DNA from 4 places in the Lysinibacillus canaveralius genome. Region 3 is predicted to be linked to each of the others. Evidence: riboswitches for the same ligand, from Rfam matches in the RefSeq annotation. Region 3 holds a riboswitch; each other region holds the start of a gene.
What was found. A riboswitch is a leader RNA that binds a small molecule or an ion and turns the genes downstream of it on or off. The one in region 3 is predicted to bind S-adenosylmethionine.

Region 1 (4,973 bases), 650 kb from region 3:
AAATCGGCTCCACTTGCTCTAAAATGATTGCATGTGGTGTATTAGAAGCGCCTACTACTAATGTTGAAGATTCTTCTTTATCCGCATTGTCCGTGCTGCCTGTGTTTGTACCCTCATCATCTGAGCCACATGCTGCTAATGCTAATACAGATGCTGATACCAATGTAGATGCTAATACCTTTTTCTTTGTTAAAAATGCCATAATATTAAACCCTGCCTTTTCTTATAAATTTATTTTTATAGGTGCGTGAACGCACTAATTAACGCTTATCAATTTTTGCTGTAATAAAATCACCGATATATTGAATAATGAATACGACAAGTAATATTAAAATGGTCGCCATCAATGTCACATCTGAACGATTTCGCTGGAACCCTTCTAAATATGCCAAGTTCCCTAATCCGCCAGCTCCAATAATGCCGGCCATTGCAGTATAACCGACAAGTGCAACAGCGGTTACGGTAATACCTGATATTAATGCCGGTAAGCTTTCTGGCATTAGTACCTTAAAGATAATAGTCGATGTTTTTGCCCCCATTGAGCGAGCTGCTTCAATAACGCCTTTATCAATTTCACGAAGAGCAATTAACACCATGCGTGCATAAAACGGAGCTGCTCCAATTATGAGCGCCGGTAATGCCGCATTGGCACCACGAATGGAACCTACTAAAAACTTTGTAAATGGAATTAGTAATATGATCAATACGATAAATGGAATCGAACGGAAAATATTCACTAATGATCCTGTTAAGAAATAAACAATTTTATTTGCCCATAATTGATATGGACTTGTTAAAAAAAGCACAATGCCGATTGCCAATCCTAAAATAAATGTAATGATTGTAGAAACAGCAGTCATATACACTGTTTCATATAAAGCTTCTGTCATCTTCTCCCAGTTTACATTCGGAAATAATTGACTAAGCATGCTCAATCACCTCCGTTTGTAATTCATGTTTTGCCAACACGTGAAGTGCCGTTTGTACTTGCTCCTCTGTTCCGTCAATATGCACAATCAATGTCCCGTAAGGACCGCTTGTCGTATAGGAAATAGACCCATGTACAATATTTACATCAACCCCATGCTCCTTAATCAGCTGAGAAATAACAGGTTGTTCTGTAGCTTGTCCCACAAACGTTACTTTTACCAGCTTACCGGAAGGATAATTTTCCAGAATCTGCTCGATTGATTCTCTTGTTTCATTTGTACCTGATACTTGCGATACAAACCTTTTCGTAATAGGTGCCTGCGGGTTCTGGAAGACATCTAATACCTTTCCAGTCTCTACTACCTTCCCAGCTTCCATAACGGCTACACGGTGGCAGATTTTGCGTATAACATGCATTTCGTGTGTAATCAGCACAATTGTCAGCCCTAAACGCTTGTTAATGTCCAGTAATAGCTCCAGGATCGAATCTGTTGTTTCCGGATCGAGAGCGGAAGTTGCTTCATCGCAAAGCAGAACTTCTGGATTGTTGGCAAGCGCCCTTGCAATCCCTACACGCTGCTTTTGCCCGCCTGATAATTGAGAGGGATACGCTTTGCCGCGGCCTGTCAAACCAACGAGGTCAATAAGCTCAGCCACACGCTTTGCACGCTCCTGCTTTGGTACCCCTGCAATCTCCAATGGAAATGCGATATTCTCTTCCACTGTACGGGACCATAGAAGATTGAAGTGCTGGAAGATCATACTGATTTTCTGACGTGCTGCACGAAGCTTTCCACCAGAAATTGCCGAGATTTCCTCTTGGTTTACTATGACGGAGCCCGTCGTCGGCTTTTCTAAACCATTCAACAGGCGGATCATCGTACTTTTACCCGCACCGCTATAGCCGATAATGCCGTATATTTCTCCTTTTTCAATCGATAGGTTTACATTATCAACGGCTGTCAATTCACCGTTTTTCGTTTTGTAAACTTTTGTTATATTACGTAACTCAATCATATTTGGCTCCTTCTACATAAAAAAACCTTTCCGCCGTGATAAGCAGAAAGGTTTTCGTACATTTTATACGTAACCGTTCTCTCATCTTCCAAAGCATGACTTTGAGTGACTTGGCACCTTTTCACATATGTGATGGTTGCCGGGCTTCACAGGGCACTTCCCTCCACCGCTCTTTATAAGAGTAACGTTATTAAGTTTATTTTTATGTTTGTTACTGTACCACGCCATGCAATTGTCCGTCAATCACTTTTTTAATATTTCATACAAATTAGGTACGGATTGAAATGCATACAGCTTTTGGGCATACTCTCCATCGCGTGCAATCAGCAAACAAGGTACACTTTCCACCTCATATTGCATCGCCAAATCTTCCAAATAATTCACATTTCCTTTACCAATCGCTACATCCGGCAGTAGTTCTTCCACAACTGTCATCATTTTAGAGGCGATAGCACATGTACCACAAATTGGTGTATATAAATAAAAGGCAGCTATACGCTCTGTTTTCATTGCTTCCTGCCACTCATTCTGTGTCCATTCCTTCATCTAATCATCCTATTTCACTTGGAATTTGGCCGCTTGTAAAATTTGGCGCACAATCGCACTCGGTGCTTCTGCAACACCTGTAAAAGGGGCGGGCAGCTCCAGCTGAACTGCTTCACTGTATGTGCGACGCATCATTTTTCGCAAATAATCGCCGGATTTATCCCGGTCAAAAAATGTAAAAAACTCACAGTACTCATACGGCTCAAGCAAGTCAATGAACGCTTCCTCGTCCTTCGTGCCATGTGTACAAATGATCAACACATGTTCAGCAAGCAGAGGCTCAATTTTTAATTTATCAGAACGACCTTCTACAATTATACACTTTTCAATCATTCACCGCTTACCTCCCGCTTTTATGAAAGGGGCATTCGCATCTTTTTTGCTGCTGCAAGCTTTTATCTAACATATTTCCCATGCCTAGCAATAGACGAAGCAGCTTCAAGCTGCAGACGCGCATACCGAACTATTCTATAAAGTAAAAAGTTTTACTTTCTTTTATTTTGAAAAAAAGCGCCAAAATCTACTGTTAGATTCAGGCGCTTTCGTATTATTCAGCGATCAATTCTTCATATGCTTCAGCAGTCATTAATTGCTCTACTTCCGATTCATTCGAAAGTTCAATAACAATCATCCAAGCATTTTCATATGGAGATTCATTAACGAATTCAGGGTTATCAGATAACTCCTCATTCACTTCTACTACTGTACCAGACACTGGTGAATATAATTCAGAAACTGTTTTTACTGATTCTACGCTACCAAACGGTTCATTAAACGTTACTGTATCGCCTACTTCAGGAAGCTCAACGAATACGATATCGCCTAATTCATGCTGTGCGAAGTCCGTAATACCAACACGTACTTTATTGCCTTCAATTTTTACCCATTCATGCTCTTGCGTATAGCGCAGATCTTTAGGAATACTCATGAATAAATCCCTCCAACGAAATGTATCAATAATCCTCTTCAGTTTGACACATTTCTATAGCAAAAACAAGCTCACATTCAGTTTATTTCCATGTTTCTGAGAAGTCAGACTCCTTAAATCCAAGTGTTACTTTTTGTCCGTCTGTAACGATTGGACGTTTTATCAACATGCCATCTGATGCCAATAACTCCAGCTGTTCTTCCTCTGACATAGTTGACAGCTGATCCTTTAAACCAAGCTCTTTGTACTTATTGCCTGATGTATTGAAAAATTTCTTTAAAGGAAGACCGCTCTTTTTATATAGCTCTGTCAATTCTTCCTTTGTCGGCGTTTGTTCAACAATATGAATGGATTCATATGCAAGATTATTTTCTTCGAGCCATTTAATCGCTTTTCTGCATGTTGTGCATTTAGGATATTGAATAACTGTAAGTGCCATGAATGTTGCCCCTTTTTATATAAATTTGTCCTCCCCCATTGTAAAGGAAACAGTCTAGAAAAGCTAAAAATTTAAAATCTATTTCCATGAAATTTATTGTTTACCAGTTATGGAGGTTTCGGGGCATCCGCATCCAATCATGCATGTTATAAGTAAAGTATGTCTCGTTTCCAAAATTGCCATAGGCGTAAATGCCTTTATACGAAAAAGACCATCCTGCTCAGGCAGGATGGTCTCAGAGCGAAGACAAAGTCGTTTTATGACTTTGTCTATACGTCTTTTTAGATACTTTGGTAAAGAGAAGATTTTACCCAGCCTGTCTTGAAAACGCTTGTCAGACAAGGCGCACCGACGAGCGAAGACTCGAATAGAACCTAAGTTCATTCGCGGATGAGCAAGGCAAGCAACGCAGGATGAAAGCGTTTGTCAACAGGCTGAGACCATCCTGCTCAGGCAGGATAGTCTCAATAAACTTATATTACACAGTATACTTTTCAGCTTCGATGATTTTTGCAGCTGCTTCACGCTTTTTCGGAATCAGGTTGTAAGGGTTGTTACGCGTTAATTTACGTAAAGCCGATAATGTCATACGGCCAGCATCGCCTTCCACTGAAGCAAGCAATGTATCTTTTGCTTCTTTTTCGATTTCCGCGAATGCTTCCTGGCAGAAAATTTCTGTATAAAGAATTTTTTGCTTCGCTTTTTCTGCACCGTCACGCTCGATTGCTTTTTGTGTACGGATGACTGCAGATTCCATTGCGTATAATTGGTTTGCAATGTTTGCAATATTTACAAGCAGTTCTTGCTCTTGATCTAATTTAGCCCCAAATGCCTGCGCTGCTGTACCTGCTGCCAAAACTGCAATTTTCTTCGCATTTTTCACAAGATATTTTTCTTGTGCTAATGGAGCATCTTCTAATTCCTCAGGCATCAGCATAAGAAGCTCATTTTGCAGGTTTTGCGCTACTTGAAGAAGCGGCAGCTCGCCTTTTAATGCTTTCTTCATGAATGTACCAGGTACGATCATACGGTTGATTTCGTTTGTACCTTCAAAGATACGGTTAATACGGGAGTCACGGTAGATGCGCTCTACTTCGTACTCTGCCATGAAGC
Region 2 (4,973 bases), 870 kb from region 3:
ATGCTTCTCTTGCCCTTCCCGCCACATCCTCACACATTTCGAGAATAACCGTCAAAATTTCTTCCCTTGTACGGTAGTCACGCATTAAGATCTGCCCTTTCCCATAGCTCACCTGTCCATTTAAAATGGGGGCACCAATGAGTGAATGGTCGATTCCCCATGCATGATAATATAGCTGGTTTCCTAAAATACCAAAACGTTTTTCTAAAACAGCGAGATCGGTATGTGCAAGATCATACACACTAAAGATACCCATATGATTCAATGTGCGCTCTGTCCTTGCACCAATGCCCCACATGCTGGACAGTGGAGATACCGGCCAAAGCTTTTTGGGAACATCTTCATAGGTCCATTTAGCAAAGCCCTTCTTTTTAGCTTCCAAATCAAGCGCCAGCTTCGCCATCAGCATATTAGGCCCCATTCCGACAGCACTCGGAATCTCGAACTGCTCGTAAATCCAGCGCTGGATTCTTCTCGCTGTCTGTTCGGGCGGGCCCCATAGCCTTTCCGTTCCAGTCAAATCAATAAAGCTTTCATCTACACTGTACACATGGATTGCCTCCTTTGGTACGAACTGATTGAAAAGGCGTGTGATTTCCATCGAGATACGTACAAAAAACTCCATCTTCGGTTCAAATAATCGGATATCTGGATGCTTTGGAATTTCAAAATAGCGGGAGCCCGTTTTAATGCCGAAGCGTTTCTTCATCGGTGGTGAAGCGGCTAGTACAATACTCCCCGGCTGCTGAAAGCTCCCAATAACCGCAATCGGTACTTTCATTACATCAAGATTGTGAAGATGTGCCATACAGCTTGCATAAAAGCATCTCATATCAATACACATAATTGATTTATTTGGCGCCTTCTCATACATCCAATCACCTCAAAAAGAACGTTTGTTCCTATATTAAAATGAGACAATTGAGACGACAACCTAAAAGTCCCAAAAATTGAAGCTTTTAATCATAAATTCTTTGATTAGTATGCAGCCAATAATACTGAAAATAGCAAAAGGCCTTCCATCAGTGGAAGGCCACGCGCTTTATTTTTTTATTATTTTTTTATTACTGTTTCATACAATTCAGGTCTGCGATCATCATAAACAGGAATTCTTCCACGCACTTCATCTACAATCGAGAAATCTACATCAATGATTGCCAGTTCCTCATCTTCTGCTCCTGTCCACAACACTTCGCCCCATGGCTGGATAACCATCGATTGACCATTAAAATTTTCTGGCTTTCTTGAAATACGGTTCACTGCAATCACAAAGCATTGATTTTCAATAGCACGTGCCTGTAACAGTGTTTTCCAATGATCAATGCGAGGGGTTGGCCATTGTGCTGGTACAAACAATACCTTCGCGCCGGACAGTGCGTGGCTGCGGAGCCATTCAGGGAAACGGATATCGTAGCAGATGACACCACCAGCCTCCAAATCTCCTAGCGCAAAACGGTTCATTTCTGAGCCCGCCTCTAAATAAAGGTGCTCGTCCATCAACCGGAATAGATGAGCCTTATTATATTCTCCGGCAAGCTCTCCTTCTTTATTTACCGTATACATCGTATTGTAAAATTTATCTCCCTTTTTTACTGAAACGGAGCCGCCAACGATATGAACACCAAGTTCTTTTGCCAACCGGGTCAAAAAGGCTTTTGTACGTTCCCCATCTACATCGGCCAGCTCTTCTAGTTTTTCCAGTGCGTAACCGGTGTTCCACATTTCCGGTAAAACAATAATTTCTGCTCCCTTTTCTGCTGCTTCCCGGATAAATTTCTCGGCACGTTCATAATTCTCTTCTACTTTTCCAAACCCCATATTTAGTTGAATACATCCGATTTTCATAATTCCTACACCGCCTATAGACTTTTTCTCTTAAATATCATAACATGGTTCGTATAATTTTTAATATATTCTGAAAAATAGGTGATTTATAAAATGGAATTTTCGACTAGACTACAGCAGCTTCCACCTCAATTTTTTGCTGCGCTTGCTGGAAAAGTAGCGCAGGCAGTTGCAGAGGGACGCGACATCATCAATTTAGGACAAGGTAACCCTGATCAGCCAACTCCCCCACATATTATCGAAGCCTTACAGGAGGCGGCAGCTGATCCATCTACACATAAATACTCGCCGTTTCGCGGGATTCCCGAACTTCGCCGGGCAGCAGCTGAATTTTACAAACGCGAATATAATGTGGACATCAATCCCGATAAAGAAGTGGCTATATTAGGAGGGACAAAAGTTGGACTTGTGGAATTACCGTTAGCTATGTTGAATCCTGGAGATACAATGCTGCTGCCGGATCCGGGCTATCCAGATTATTTATCAGGTGTCGCACTTGCAGATGTAAAATTTGATACAATGCCGCTCATAAAAGAGAATAACTTCCTGCCCGACTATGATGCGCTGCCCGAGAAAATAAAAGACCGTGCCAAAATGATGTACATCAATTATCCGAACAATCCTACTGGAGGTGTGGCAGACCAGCAATTTTTTGAAAAAACAGTTGCCTTTGCAAAGCAACACCATATTGCTGTCGCGCATGACTTTGCATATGGAGCACTCGGATTTGACGGTATAAAGCCGGTTAGCTTCCTGCAGGCAGAAGGCGCTAAAGATGTCGGCATTGAATTGTACACACTATCAAAATCGTATAATATGGCCGGATGGCGTGTCGGGTTTGCTGTTGGTAATGAAAAAATGATTGAAGCGATTAATTTGATTCAAGATCACCTGTTTTGCAGTATCTTCCCCGCTATCCAGCATGCAGCTGCCGAGGCTTTAACAGCTGAGCAGAATAGTGTAGAGGGATTGCGCGATACATACGAAAGACGCCGCAATATACTCGTGAAAGAAGCAAGACGTATCGGCTGGAATGTGCAGGCACCCAAAGGCTCATTTTTCGCCTGGCTGCCTGTTCCAAAAGGATTTACCAGCCAGCAGTTTGCTGATTTGCTGCTAGACAATGCGGATGTTGCCGTCGCAGCAGGCAATGGTTTTGGTGAATACGGGGAAGGCTATATACGCGTTGGTCTGCTCGTTTCAGAAGAACGGCTGAAAGAGGCGATTGCTCGTGTAGAAAAGTTAGGACTTTTTCAAATACCTGTTAAGTAATTTTCTTTCGCAAAAAGCAGTTGCGCGTAATTTTTTTTAGAAAAATAATAAAATACTATTGCGAAACTAATAAATAGTCTGTATATTAAGTTTCATAGTTTTTTAATATAGTGTTTCTCTCTTATTAAGAGTAGCTGAGGGACTGGCCCGATGAAGCTCAGCAACCAGCATATGCGAAAGACGCATTTGCAAGGTGCTAATTCCTACAAAACGAATTCGTTTTGAAAGATAAGAGTGGTGTTTGAATATTGTCTTTGTCTATTCATGCCTCTCTTTTCAAAGGAGAGGCATTTTTTATTAAAGGACAAATACAAACACGTTGGAGGAATCATCTATGAAAACAAAAAAATTTGGTTATTTATTCGCAGGTGCAGCACTTGCCCTATCACTCGCAGCATGCAGCAGCGATGAAGATTCAGCCTCAAAATTAAATGATGGTGTGATCAAGGTCGGCGTAACAGCAGGCCTGCATGAAGAAATTACAGAAGTGGCCGCTGAAATAGCAGCAAAAAATGATTTGGAAGTACAGATTGAAGTGTTTTCTGATTACGTGCTGCCGAATACAGCACTAGTAGAGGGAGATCTGGACGTAAACAACTTCCAGCATGAGCCTTTCCTGGACAACTTTAATAATGACCGTGGAGAGGAACTTGTGGCTGTAGCAGAGACAATCTTAAACCCAATGGGCTTCTATTCAGAGAAATATGAGTCGATCGATGCTGTCCCGGAAGGTTCAAAGGTTGCCATTCCTAACGACCCAACAAACGGCGGACGCGCACTAGCGGTACTGGCTGATGCCGGCTATATCACATTGGCTGAGGGCGTAGGCATTAACGGAACAATCTATGATATTGAAGAAAATCCAAAAAACCTGGAATTTATCGAATTAGAGGCGGCACAAATCCCAACTCAGCTCGCAGAAGTGGAATTTGCCGCTATCAATACAAACTTTGCAATGGAGGCAGGCTTGAGTCCTAAAGATGATTCTATCCTGCTTGAATCTGCAGACTCCCCTTATGTAAATGTAATTGTTGTACGTCCTGGTGATGAAGACAGTGAAGACTTGAAGAAATTCATCGAAGCATATCATTCAGAAGAAGTGCGCCAATACATTGAAGAAACATACGATGGAGCTGTCATTCCAGGCTTCTAATCCAATACATGGCCAAAAGTTATCGGCATTGACGCCGGTAGCTTTTTAGCTAGAAAGGCGGAAAACAATGATTCAACTCCAATCGGTTGTTAAACAATTCGAAGCAAAAAACGGCACAGTTACTGCTGTTGACCAGGTAGATATACAAGTTAAAAAAGGTGAGATCCACGGGGTAATCGGCTATTCGGGTGCAGGTAAAAGTACACTCATCCGATGTGTCAACCTTCTCGAACGTCCAACAAGCGGCAAGGTAATCATTAACGGTATTGATCTGACAGAAGCTTCCCCAGAACAGCTTCGACAATCACGACAAAAAATCGGAATGATATTTCAGCATTTTAATTTACTAAAAACAGCGACAGTCTACGATAATATTGCTATACCTTTAAAGCTATTAGGACATAACAAACAGGAAGTAGAACAAAAGGTAAAAAAATATGCAGAAATCGTTGGCTTAACAGATAAGCTGACAAGCTATCCGAACCAACTGTCGGGCGGTCAGAAGCAGCGTGTGGCTATTGCACGCTCCCTATCACAGGAACCTGAAATTCTGCTTAGTGACGAAGCGACAAGTGCCCTGGATCCTGAAACAACGGACTCCATCCTGGACCTGCTCCTTGAAATCAACGAAAAACTCGGCATTACCATCCTTTTAATCACACACGAAATGAATGTCATTCAAAAAATCTGCGATTATGTATAT
Region 3 (4,973 bases):
CATTGCACCGTCGATGATTAATATTCGCTTTTCAAGTTGTTCATAAATGGGATGGTTAAGCATTTGTCTGTACTCCTTTATACTGTGCATCGAGTTCTTTTACGTAATCCATCAGCTGCAAGGTCATATCGTATCGCAAAAATGGTGTAATCAGATAAATACCATTGAAGTATTCACATGCTGTATCGAGCAGTTCCTTCGCAATCGCGACACCTTCTGCGGCTGCCTTCTCCTTGTCTTCTCCGCACGCTTTCATTCGAGCCAGCACTTCTTCTGATAACTTGATTCCCGGTACTTCATGATGTAAGAACTCCGCACTTCTGAATGATGTCAGCGGCATAATACCAATGTAGATCGGTGCTTCTAAATTCTTTGTCGCTTCATAAATTTCGATTATTTTTTCCTTTGAGTAAACAGGCTGAGAGATGAAATAATCGCAGCCATGCTCTAATTTTTTCTCTAAGCGTGCGACAGCACGGTCCACTACCCTGACATTCGGATTAAATGCTCCTGCCACCGAGAAGTTAGCCTGTTTGCGAAGCGGTTTACCGGAAAACGAAATACCTTCATTCAATTGTTTAATGAGCGACATTAACTCCATAGAAGAAACGTCGTATACACTTGTTGCTCCTGGGAAATCCCCTACTTTCGTCGGATCCCCGGTTACAACTAAAATGTCATGCAGTTCTAAAGCGTCCAGCCCCATTAAATGTGATTGAAGACCAATCAAGTTTCTATCCCGACATGTGATATGCGGCAGGGAGCGCACTCCTTCCTGTATGAGGATAGATGCCATTGCGATGTTACTAATCCTTGGAGACGCTAGAGAATTATCTGCCATCATGATGACATCCGCTCCATTTTCATATAATTCCTTGGCTCCTTTTACAAACCCACCAATCTCTAAGTGGCGAGGTGTGTCTAGTTCCACAATCACCGAGCGTTCGCGTTTCGCCTTTAGATGCAGCGGTTCATATTTAGGCGGCTCCGGCACACGGACGAATTCAGTCGTTGCCGGCATCGTCTCTTTTTCCTTTAGCGGTGTAAGCTTTGATAACCGCTTTTTTGCTGCTTCAATATGCTTCGGTGTCGTTCCGCAGCAACCACCGATTAGACGGACCCCCTGCTTGACCAGCTCCTCAGCAGCGCGTGCAAAATAGTCAGCTTCGGATTCGTATACCACGCGCCCATCTTCTACATCTAGAAGAGAAGCATTTGGATAGGCCGATAAGTAAGCATGCTTCGGAAGCTCCACTTTTTCAAACGCCTGAATTGTATGAAATGGGCCAAGACGGCAGTTACTGCCCACAATATCCGCTCCTAAAGCCTCAAGTTCAAGAAGGGCTGTACGGAATGAAATACCTCCCTGTAAAATGCCTGGCTCATGCATAGATACTTGTGCGATAATCGGCTTATTTGTCATTGCACGAACAGCTTTGACAACTGCCTGTATTTCCTCAAAATCATAGAAGGTTTCTAGTAAAAGACCGTCCACCTCTCCGTCAATTAGCACACGTGCCTGTTCGCGAATAGCTGAAGTAATCTCTTCAAGCGTTGCATCGCTTTTACGAATTCCCCGTATGCCTCCAATCGTTCCTAAAACGAATACGTTATCCCCTGCAGCTGTTTTCGCTAATCCAACAGCTGCTTCGTTAAACTCCTTTACGCGATCTTCGTAGCCGTACCGAGCCAATTTTATCGAATTTGCTCCGTATGTATTCGTTTGAATGATATCTGCTCCTGCAGTAATATATTGCTCATGGATTTTTTGCACTATTTCAGGCTTTGTCACATTCATCTCCTCGTGACAGTAATCCAGCCCGTAAGAATAAAGCAGCGTGCCTATTGCACCGTCAGCTGTTAATACCCGCGTTTCTAAAGCTTCAAGCAAGCCCATTTGTATCCCTCTTTTCTTTAACCGAATTGCAAAACTTTTCAGTCATTTCTATCTAAAAGAAAAAGCCCTCTTTTAACAAGAAGGCTAAGAATCGTAGTCCCTTCTCATCTTTCGGCATCTGCCGGCTGGATTTAGCACCTGACTTTAGAGCTGGTTGCTGAAGCTTCATCGGGCCAGTCCCTCAGCTTCTCTCGATAAGAAATATATTGAATTTTGTCAACAATTAAAAGAATCATAACGTTATCTGAAAGAGACGTCAAGACGTTTTACAATAGTAAACGTTTTCATGGCCAATTTATTGGTTTTCTGGATATAGGGCTATTTTTCTACCATAACTGAGTTTTTCAAAAAAGCTCAAGGAAGGATTCATTATCCTTCCGAGCTCTCTATTATTGCAAAGCAGCTAGGATGCGCTCTGCTGTTTTCTTACCGTTTTGGATACATGCTCCAATCCCTACACCAAAATAGGAACAGCCAGCAAGCAGCAAGTTCGGGTAGTTCTCCTCCAGGTCTTTCAACAATACAGACAATGCTTCATTATGTGCAAGGTCATACCGTGGCATTTGGTCAATCCATTTCGCGACATTTACGACTGTCGGTTCATCATCAATTCCTAGACTTACCTTTACATCATTTCGCGCTACTTCCAGCAATTCTTGATCCGTCATAGCCGCAAGTTCCTCATAGCGGGGATTTACATTTTTATAGAATAGACGCACAAGCAGGTTTCCATCATGCGATGTATGCTTCCATTTTCGGCTCGTCCATGTAGAGGCATCACATACTAAGTCACTATTGTGAGAAACAATAAAGCCCGTACCATCTGCTGGTAATACGCTGTCTGGCACATCGAAGCCAAGATACAACGTGATAGCCGAAGCTGTAGTGAAACGCTTTAGATTTACTTTTAGCTGTTCATCTGCCAGTACTTTCTGCACCGTTGTATTAGGTACAGCGAGCACAACGACATCAGCGAGCACTGTTTCATGCCCAATATCTATTTTATAGCAGCCATCTTCTTTCATCACACTGTGAATCTCTGTATTCTTCATGAAGTTCACTTCCGGCAGATTTGCTTCCAGCTGATCAATCAATGCTGAAAGCCCGTTCCGGAAGGAAATGAATTTTTTATTGGCAGCCTTCTCAAATTGTTCACGGTTTGCTTCGAACCCTTTGATAATACTGTCGTATTCATTTTTATAATCAACAAGATACGGTAGAGTAGAAGCGAGAGAAAGCTGGTAAAGATCTCCGGAATAAACACCTGCAAGTACAGGGGCAATCTGTTTCCTTACAATTTCCTCCCCTAGGAAATATTCAAGAAATTCCCCAATCGAGCTTTCTTTCGTAAATCCTGTATTCGGCATTTCTAAATCTTTCAGGGCCCGCTTCTTTCCTTCTTCTGAAATAAGTGTACTAGCCTGCAGCGAATCAATGCTCATCGGAATACCAAATGTAGACCCTGCTGGTATTGCATGCAATTCGTTATTTGTATGGATATAGGAAATCCCTGTCTCGTTATAAACAAGCTCTGATTCAAAATCAAGCTCCTTAACCAGCTCAAGCACCCCAGGATGACGTGCGACAATGGAATCTGCCCCTGTCTCCATGATAAAGCCGCCTTCATATGCTGAATGAATCTTACCGCCCAGATATTCATTGCGTTCAATTAAAATCAATTCCGCCTCGATGCCTTTTTCCTGCATTTGGCGTTTTACATAGTGCATCGTACAAAGACCTGTAATCCCACCGCCTACGACTACAACTGTTTTCATATATACCTCTCCTATATGTTCGAAATAACCTGCCTCTAGTATAAACTTTTTTCAGGATGAATACGTGAATGTTCTATTACAAATTAAAGAAAAAAGTATCCTTCCAAAAGATAGGATACTTCAGAGTGAAGACAACGTCGTTTTTTGACTTTGTCTTTACGTTTTTTAGGTAACTTTATAAAATAACGGTTTACTCAGCCTGTCTTGAAAACGCTTGCCAGACAAGGCGCGCCGACAAGTGAAGACGCGAATAGAACCTAAGTTCATGCGCGGACGAGCGAGGCAAGCAACGCTGGATGAGAGCCTTTGTCAACAGGCTGAAGTATCCTTCCAAAATATAGGATGCTTTTCATAACAGCCTTGATAGATGGAGATCCACACCCCTCCTCGGCTGCCTATTATTTACTTAGTTCATGGGAAATACATGCTAATTCGTCTGCTGAATGTGCCACTTTTTCAAATGAGACAGACAATTTATCAATTCCCTGCCCCAAGAGTTCAATTTCTTGCCCTATCAAGCCGTTCTGCATTTTTGTCTCACGCATTGATCGCAGAATCTGAGAAAATTTCCGCTCTGTCTGAAGCATTCCTTCTCCACCAAATTGCACAGCTTCCTGTATATGATTGAGCGAAGCTTCTAACTTAACTGTACGCTCATTTGTATCGTGCAACAATTCTCCCACCGTATCAGTTGATGATTTCGTCTGCTCAGCTAGTTTTCTTACTTCATTGGCTACTACCGCAAAGCCTTTTCCTGCATCCCCTGCACGTGCTGCTTCAATAGAAGCGTTAAGCGCCAATAAGTTCGTTTGGGTAGCAATATTTGTCACAATCGACATCACACTTTCCATTTGCTTCGTCATTTCCGTCAAACGGTCAATATCACGAGTAATCTCCGTTACCGAGGAAGTAATATTCTCCATATTAAGAGATTGTGCTTGCATTTGGCTTTGGCCGTCAAGTGCCTGTTGTTCTGTGCCATTTGAAATCTCACCTGCACGCTTTGCATGAGATGTAAGCTCATCCATTTGTGCAATGAGTTGTTGATAAGCAGCATTTGTTTGTTCAGAAATATAAGCTAGATTTTCCGATGATTCAATAATTGCTCGCCCTATATCCTGCTTCTGCTCCTCATCCGCCCGCCTCGTCTCCTCTACATAAGCTTCAAATGCTTCCAACACCAGCTGTTGCTCCAAGTTTAAAATTTTTGAAATAGCTGCTAACGTGCTGAATTGGTCTTCTATATGAGAAATGTTCATCTTAACATACTGCATGAATGATATATTCAAATTTTGAAATGC
Region 4 (4,973 bases), 750 kb from region 3:
TTGCATGCCTTTCTCGGCAAATACCTCATTGATATTATCTGTCAATAAATGTTTCGTCCCTGGAACCCGCTCGCTTGAAGTATCCCGAACTAAAATCTTCGTCACTTCTAATTCTACGCCCAGCTTTTCCCGCAGTGCTTCTCGCTTTTCATTTAAGATATGATAAATTCCTTGCCCTACTGTGCCAAATCCTAGGATGGCCGCCTTTATTACTGCCATATCTGTCTCCTCCAAAGTCTTCAGAAAATCTATATAAACGCACTATTCTAATAATTTTATATAAAAAATTCTATCTTATATTATAAACGAAAACAAGGGAAATCTCCTCTAGGAAAACATTTGTTTTTGTAAAATGTACACGAAACCCCTTACATCTTCTCCTATCATGCATATTCTGCCATATTTACAGAGTGTTATTAGGAAAATCAGGCCTGCCAAATAGCTCCGCGGCACTAAAAGGAGCTCTAAAAAACAAAAGCACCCCCATCGGATGCTTTTAAAATAGCTGATAAAGTGAACTTCAATCGGCACTTCCTTGTTATACTTCTGCGCATGTTTAAGCAGCTACACCGCGATATTGATTCCCTCAACAGATGTGCGATAGCGATCAAGTACTTTTCGAGCAATCATTTCCTCTTTTTGTGTAAAGGGCGGTATACCATATGTACGGTGCACAAGCTGGAATTCTCCATATTTTAAATACCACTCTTTTGCTGGTAATGAAATATGATCTGTTCCTAACTCTTTATATGCATCATACACTTCCTTTACAACATATTCAGCAGATGTAAGATTGTATGTTTCCTCTAAAAAAGCGTCATGTCCAAATGCTTTTTTCCATATAGCATTGAACTGCCCTAATAAATGTTGGATAGAAATTTGGTTTACAAAAGTGTGGACTTCATTCAATTCATATATAAAATAAGCTGCGACATGTTGTGCACTGTAGACATTGCCCATTTTCAACTCTCCTTTTATTCATACACTTATGTGATTTATCACTCGAGTAAAAACACAAGATGCTTTCCCGAGTTTATTGGTAGGTTTTAAAGTTGTTTTTATCTTACAGAATATCACAGCTATTGTCAATAAAACTTATAAACTTACTATGAATTGAATTTACTGTTGAAAAGCGATGGCTCTCCGTGAAATGGCACGGAGCCGCCGCTTTCTTTTGCCGAATGAGGCAGTATAAAACATTATGGCAAGATGCAGCGAGCCTAAAACAGCTCTCTTCCAGAACGCCTATTTGATTTGCATCACTCCGGTATTTGCTTCCCTTTAATAGGATCATTCAGGAATCCAGTGAAAAAGTGCTGTAAGTCCGCCCCTTGCATTTCCACCTATAGAAATAACTTTCTTTTGTTAAAAGAAATTAAACGCTGGCAGACACCTGTCTTTGCACTTTTGCTAGCGCCTGCTCTAAATCAGCGATAATATCCTCTACATTTTCGAGACCGATTGATAGGCGAATGAGCCCTTCGGATACTCCTGCAATTTTCAGTTCTTCTGCCGACAGCTGCTGGTGCGTTGTAGATGCTGGATGAATAATTAACGAACGGGCATCACCGACATTCGCCACATGAGAGAACAGCTCTACATTATCAATTAATTCACGTCCTGCAACGCGGCCTCCCTTAATCTCAAATGAGAGAATAGAGCCGTAACCATTTTTCAAATACTTGTTTGCTAAATGATGGGATGTAAATTCCTCAAAGCCTGGGTAATTTACGTAATCCACAAATGAGTGGCTCTTTAAATATTCCCCAACCTTTAAGGCATTTTCATTATGGCGGGCTATACGCAGATGAAGCGTCTCTAACCCTTGAATAAAGTTAAAAGCAGAATCCGCTGACAGTGTCGGCCCGAAATCACGCAGCAGCTGTACACGCAGTTTTGTTGCGAACGCCGCATTTGGTACATCTACGCCGTAACGGATTCCGTGATAGCTTGCATCCGGTTCTGTAAAACCGGGAAAACGTCCTTGTGTCCAGTCAAATTTTCCAGCATCGACAACGACTCCGCCGATTGTTGTTCCATGTCCGCCAATCCACTTCGTAGCTGAATGAACGACGACATCTGCCCCGAAATCAATTGGGTTTGCACCATATGGAGAAGGGAACGTGTTATCAATAATCAATGGCAGTCCATGTTCATGGGCAATTGCTGCAACCGCTTCTATATCCAAAATGTTTAAGCTTGGATTTCCGACTGTCTCGGCAAAGATTGCTTTTGTTTTTTCTGTAATGGCAGAGCGGAAATTTTCTGGATTTCGTTCATCCACAAATGTTGTCGTAATACCGTACTTTGGCAATGTAGTAGCAAATAAATTATATGTTCCTCCGTAAAGCGAACCAGCTGATACAATTTCATCGCCGGCACCGGCAACATTCAAAATAGAGAAGGCAATGGCAGCTGCACCTGATGACAGGCCTACTGCTGCAGTTCCCTTTTCCACCAATGCAATACGCTCCTCAAACGCCCCTACTGTCGGGTTCATAATACGTGAGTAAATATTCCCCGGCTCCTCAAGTGCGAAAAGGCGCTGTGCATGAGCAGTGTCTTTAAATGCATAGGCCGTTGTACGATAAATTGGTACAGCGATGGCTCCTGTAACAGGGTCTGGCTTTTGCCCGCCGTGTAATAATAACGTTTCTGGCTTTTGTGACATGGATATCTTCCTCCTAAATGTATACTCGATGGACAATCGGTCGAGGAGGATATGGAAAACTCCCCGCACTCTATTTGGAAAAGGGCCTTTGTACAAATGAGCACCAAAAAGCCCTCTTCTCAAATAAGAAGAGGGCTGCGAATGAGCAAGTTTTCCTCCCCTTATCTTTCAGATCCCGATTCGAATCTGTAGGAATTAGCACCTTTGTAAGTCATTACTGGTTGCCGGGCATCACAGGGCCTAGTCCCTCCGCCGCTCTTGATAAGAGTTTATGATTCATGTTCCATCTATTGTTTCACAGTATAAAACAGGTTAATCTGATTAGTCAACTATTAATTTAAAATCTTCTGATTTTAATTTTCCTGCTGCATGCTTTATGCTGGATTACAGGATAAATAAGCAATTCAAAGCTCTATATATCCCCTTTTGAATATGCCTGCAAAATACAAATAACTACCTTTACATTGCCACTACATCATTACTACCGTATAAAAGTTTCGCATATAAAGGGGTGCAAGCTTATATTACTACATTAGCTGATACCGTAAGGCATTACTAACCATTCGCAAATAGTATAAATACGGCGAATGCGGGAAAGTGACGCCCTGGACATCATTACTGTTTTTACTACCAAAAATTCTCTAGGTACAATTTTGCTTCAGGTGGAAGGCAGTTATCGGCTTTATTTTCCTGAATCCTCGTATCCCGTTGATCTGCTTCCCCACAATTAGTGCAGCCTGCTGGCACTGGATTGGATTACTATAGAAAAATATTATAAGATGGGCTTAAAGGTATTTCCTTTAAGCTTATTTTTTGTAGAGGGGGAAAATAAATTGAACAAAACAAAAGAACTTTTAAAAAACCATTCATCTGTCCGTAAATATACAGGAGAAGAAATCTCTCGTGAAACGGTAATCGATCTAATTGAAACCGCACAAATGGCCGCCAGCTCTCACTTTGTACAAGCGTATAGTGTCATCTGGGTGACAGATGATGAAAAAAAGAAAAAGTTAGGCGAGCTGTCAAAAAATGAATTTCAGTTCCAAACAGCAGGTGCCTCTTTCTTATTCTGTGTAGACTTCAAGCGCCTGCAAAGAGCTGGTAACAAAAATGGTGTTGACATCGTCGTGGACTCTGCAGAAAATCTTCTTGTCGGTGTAGCGGATGTTTCCTTATTTGCGCAGAATTTTGTCGTCGCGGCTGAATCTGAAGGCTATGGAATATGCTATATCGGCGGCGCACGAAACAATCCGAAGGAAATTAGTGAGCTATTCAATCTTCCTGATTATGTATTCCCGTTATTTGCTATGACAATTGGCAAGCCAACAAAACGAAACGAAACAAAACCCCGCCTACCTGTAGCCGCTGTCCTGCATGAAAATAGCTATGATGAAGAGAAATACGATACACTTCTTGATGAGTATGATGCAACAATGGAAGCTTACTACGCCAGCCGCTCATCCAACCAAAAGATGGCGAACTGGACAAAACAAATGGCTGATTTCTTAATTGATCAAAAACGCCCATTTATAAAAGAATTCCTGGAAACAAAAGGATTCACTTGGAAGTAACAAAAAGATCTTATACATCTATTAAAAGCGAAATTAACAAGATGTAAGGCCTGTTAATTTCGCCTTTTTACTGAAATCTAACCTTACCTTTTGATAAAATAGTAGCAACGAAAAAGATGTAAGAAAGGACTTTTCGTATGTATACAAATAAACATGTAGCCAATTCACTTGAAAAACAGCATCTCCAGAATGTGCGAAAATATTATTTATCCATCGCAGACATTAATATTGCTTTGTCAAAGGTGCATCAAACGATTCTGCCGCATATCGATTCAAAAAAATATCAATTGGCTACCGACTATATTCACCAGTATATTTCCTATACATCGGTCTGGAATTTAAAATTCGTCGCAAACTTAGAGAGCCCTGAAGTGGCATTGCTGCAGGTTTTCCACCTGAACTATATTTTTAACAAGGAGCCGGAAAGCCGATTCATTCAGGAACGTGCTATTCTAGCTGAACAGGAGCAGCGTTTCTTTGATTTGAAACCTTATAAAACAGAGCATGTAGAAAAGCGCAAACAAAAAATGCTGGATTATATTGAAACGCACGCCTAATATCTCAATACTCAAAACAAGCTGTCTACGCGGCTCGATATAAAAAATTGTCTTAAGTAAGCCACCCCTGATATTTTCTCCTGTCCTATTATTTTCAGCATAGAAAAAACCCCGAAAGCAAGTAGATCACTTACTTTCGAGGTAGTTTTCCTCTATTCCTGGACTGGTAATTCT

Region 1: it holds a riboswitch for S-adenosylmethionine, as region 3 does, so the genes downstream of both, AA0Y26_RS17220 (methionine ABC transporter ATP-binding protein) here and AA0Y26_RS20370 (bifunctional homocysteine S-methyltransferase/methylenetetrahydrofolate reductase) in region 3, are expected to answer to the same signal.
Region 2: it holds a riboswitch for S-adenosylmethionine, as region 3 does, so the genes downstream of both, AA0Y26_RS01800 (MetQ/NlpA family ABC transporter substrate-binding protein) here and AA0Y26_RS20370 (bifunctional homocysteine S-methyltransferase/methylenetetrahydrofolate reductase) in region 3, are expected to answer to the same signal.
Region 4: it holds a riboswitch for S-adenosylmethionine, as region 3 does, so the genes downstream of both, AA0Y26_RS01230 (O-acetylhomoserine aminocarboxypropyltransferase/cysteine synthase family protein) here and AA0Y26_RS20370 (bifunctional homocysteine S-methyltransferase/methylenetetrahydrofolate reductase) in region 3, are expected to answer to the same signal.

What each region holds. Positions count from the first base shown of each region.
Region 1 covers NZ_CP154840.1:3,385,378-3,390,350, forward strand. The annotation lists gene AA0Y26_RS17210 (MetQ/NlpA family ABC transporter substrate-binding protein) at 1-202, opposite strand, end outside; gene AA0Y26_RS17215 (methionine ABC transporter permease) at 261-929, opposite strand; gene AA0Y26_RS17220 (methionine ABC transporter ATP-binding protein) at 922-1,947, opposite strand; SAM riboswitch class I at 2,026-2,129, opposite strand; gene AA0Y26_RS17225 (thioredoxin family protein) at 2,191-2,493, opposite strand; gene AA0Y26_RS17230 (hypothetical protein) at 2,503-2,826, opposite strand; gene gcvH (glycine cleavage system protein GcvH) at 3,041-3,421, opposite strand; gene AA0Y26_RS17240 (arsenate reductase family protein) at 3,504-3,860, opposite strand; gene AA0Y26_RS17245 (acyl-CoA dehydrogenase family protein) at 4,339-4,973, opposite strand, start outside.
Region 2 covers NZ_CP154840.1:337,873-342,845, reverse strand. The annotation lists gene AA0Y26_RS01815 (DNA polymerase thumb domain-containing protein) at 1-874, opposite strand, end outside; gene AA0Y26_RS01810 (carbon-nitrogen family hydrolase) at 1,054-1,845, opposite strand; gene AA0Y26_RS01805 (pyridoxal phosphate-dependent aminotransferase) at 1,939-3,117, shown strand; SAM riboswitch class I at 3,236-3,352, shown strand; gene AA0Y26_RS01800 (MetQ/NlpA family ABC transporter substrate-binding protein) at 3,452-4,270, shown strand; gene AA0Y26_RS01795 (methionine ABC transporter ATP-binding protein) at 4,338-4,973, shown strand, end outside.
Region 3 covers NZ_CP154840.1:4,037,098-4,042,070, forward strand. The annotation lists gene metH (methionine synthase) at 1-63, opposite strand, end outside; gene AA0Y26_RS20370 (bifunctional homocysteine S-methyltransferase/methylenetetrahydrofolate reductase) at 56-1,897, opposite strand; SAM riboswitch class I at 1,999-2,098, opposite strand; gene hemG (protoporphyrinogen oxidase) at 2,287-3,672, opposite strand; gene AA0Y26_RS20380 (protoglobin domain-containing protein) at 4,071-4,973, opposite strand, start outside.
Region 4 covers NZ_CP154840.1:217,735-222,707, reverse strand. The annotation lists gene AA0Y26_RS01240 (homoserine dehydrogenase) at 1-219, opposite strand, end outside; gene AA0Y26_RS01235 (hypothetical protein) at 565-960, opposite strand; gene AA0Y26_RS01230 (O-acetylhomoserine aminocarboxypropyltransferase/cysteine synthase family protein) at 1,376-2,671, opposite strand; SAM riboswitch class I at 2,830-2,939, opposite strand; gene nfsA (oxygen-insensitive NADPH nitroreductase) at 3,505-4,242, shown strand; gene AA0Y26_RS01220 (hypothetical protein) at 4,380-4,799, shown strand; gene AA0Y26_RS01215 (hypothetical protein) at 4,952-4,973, opposite strand, start outside.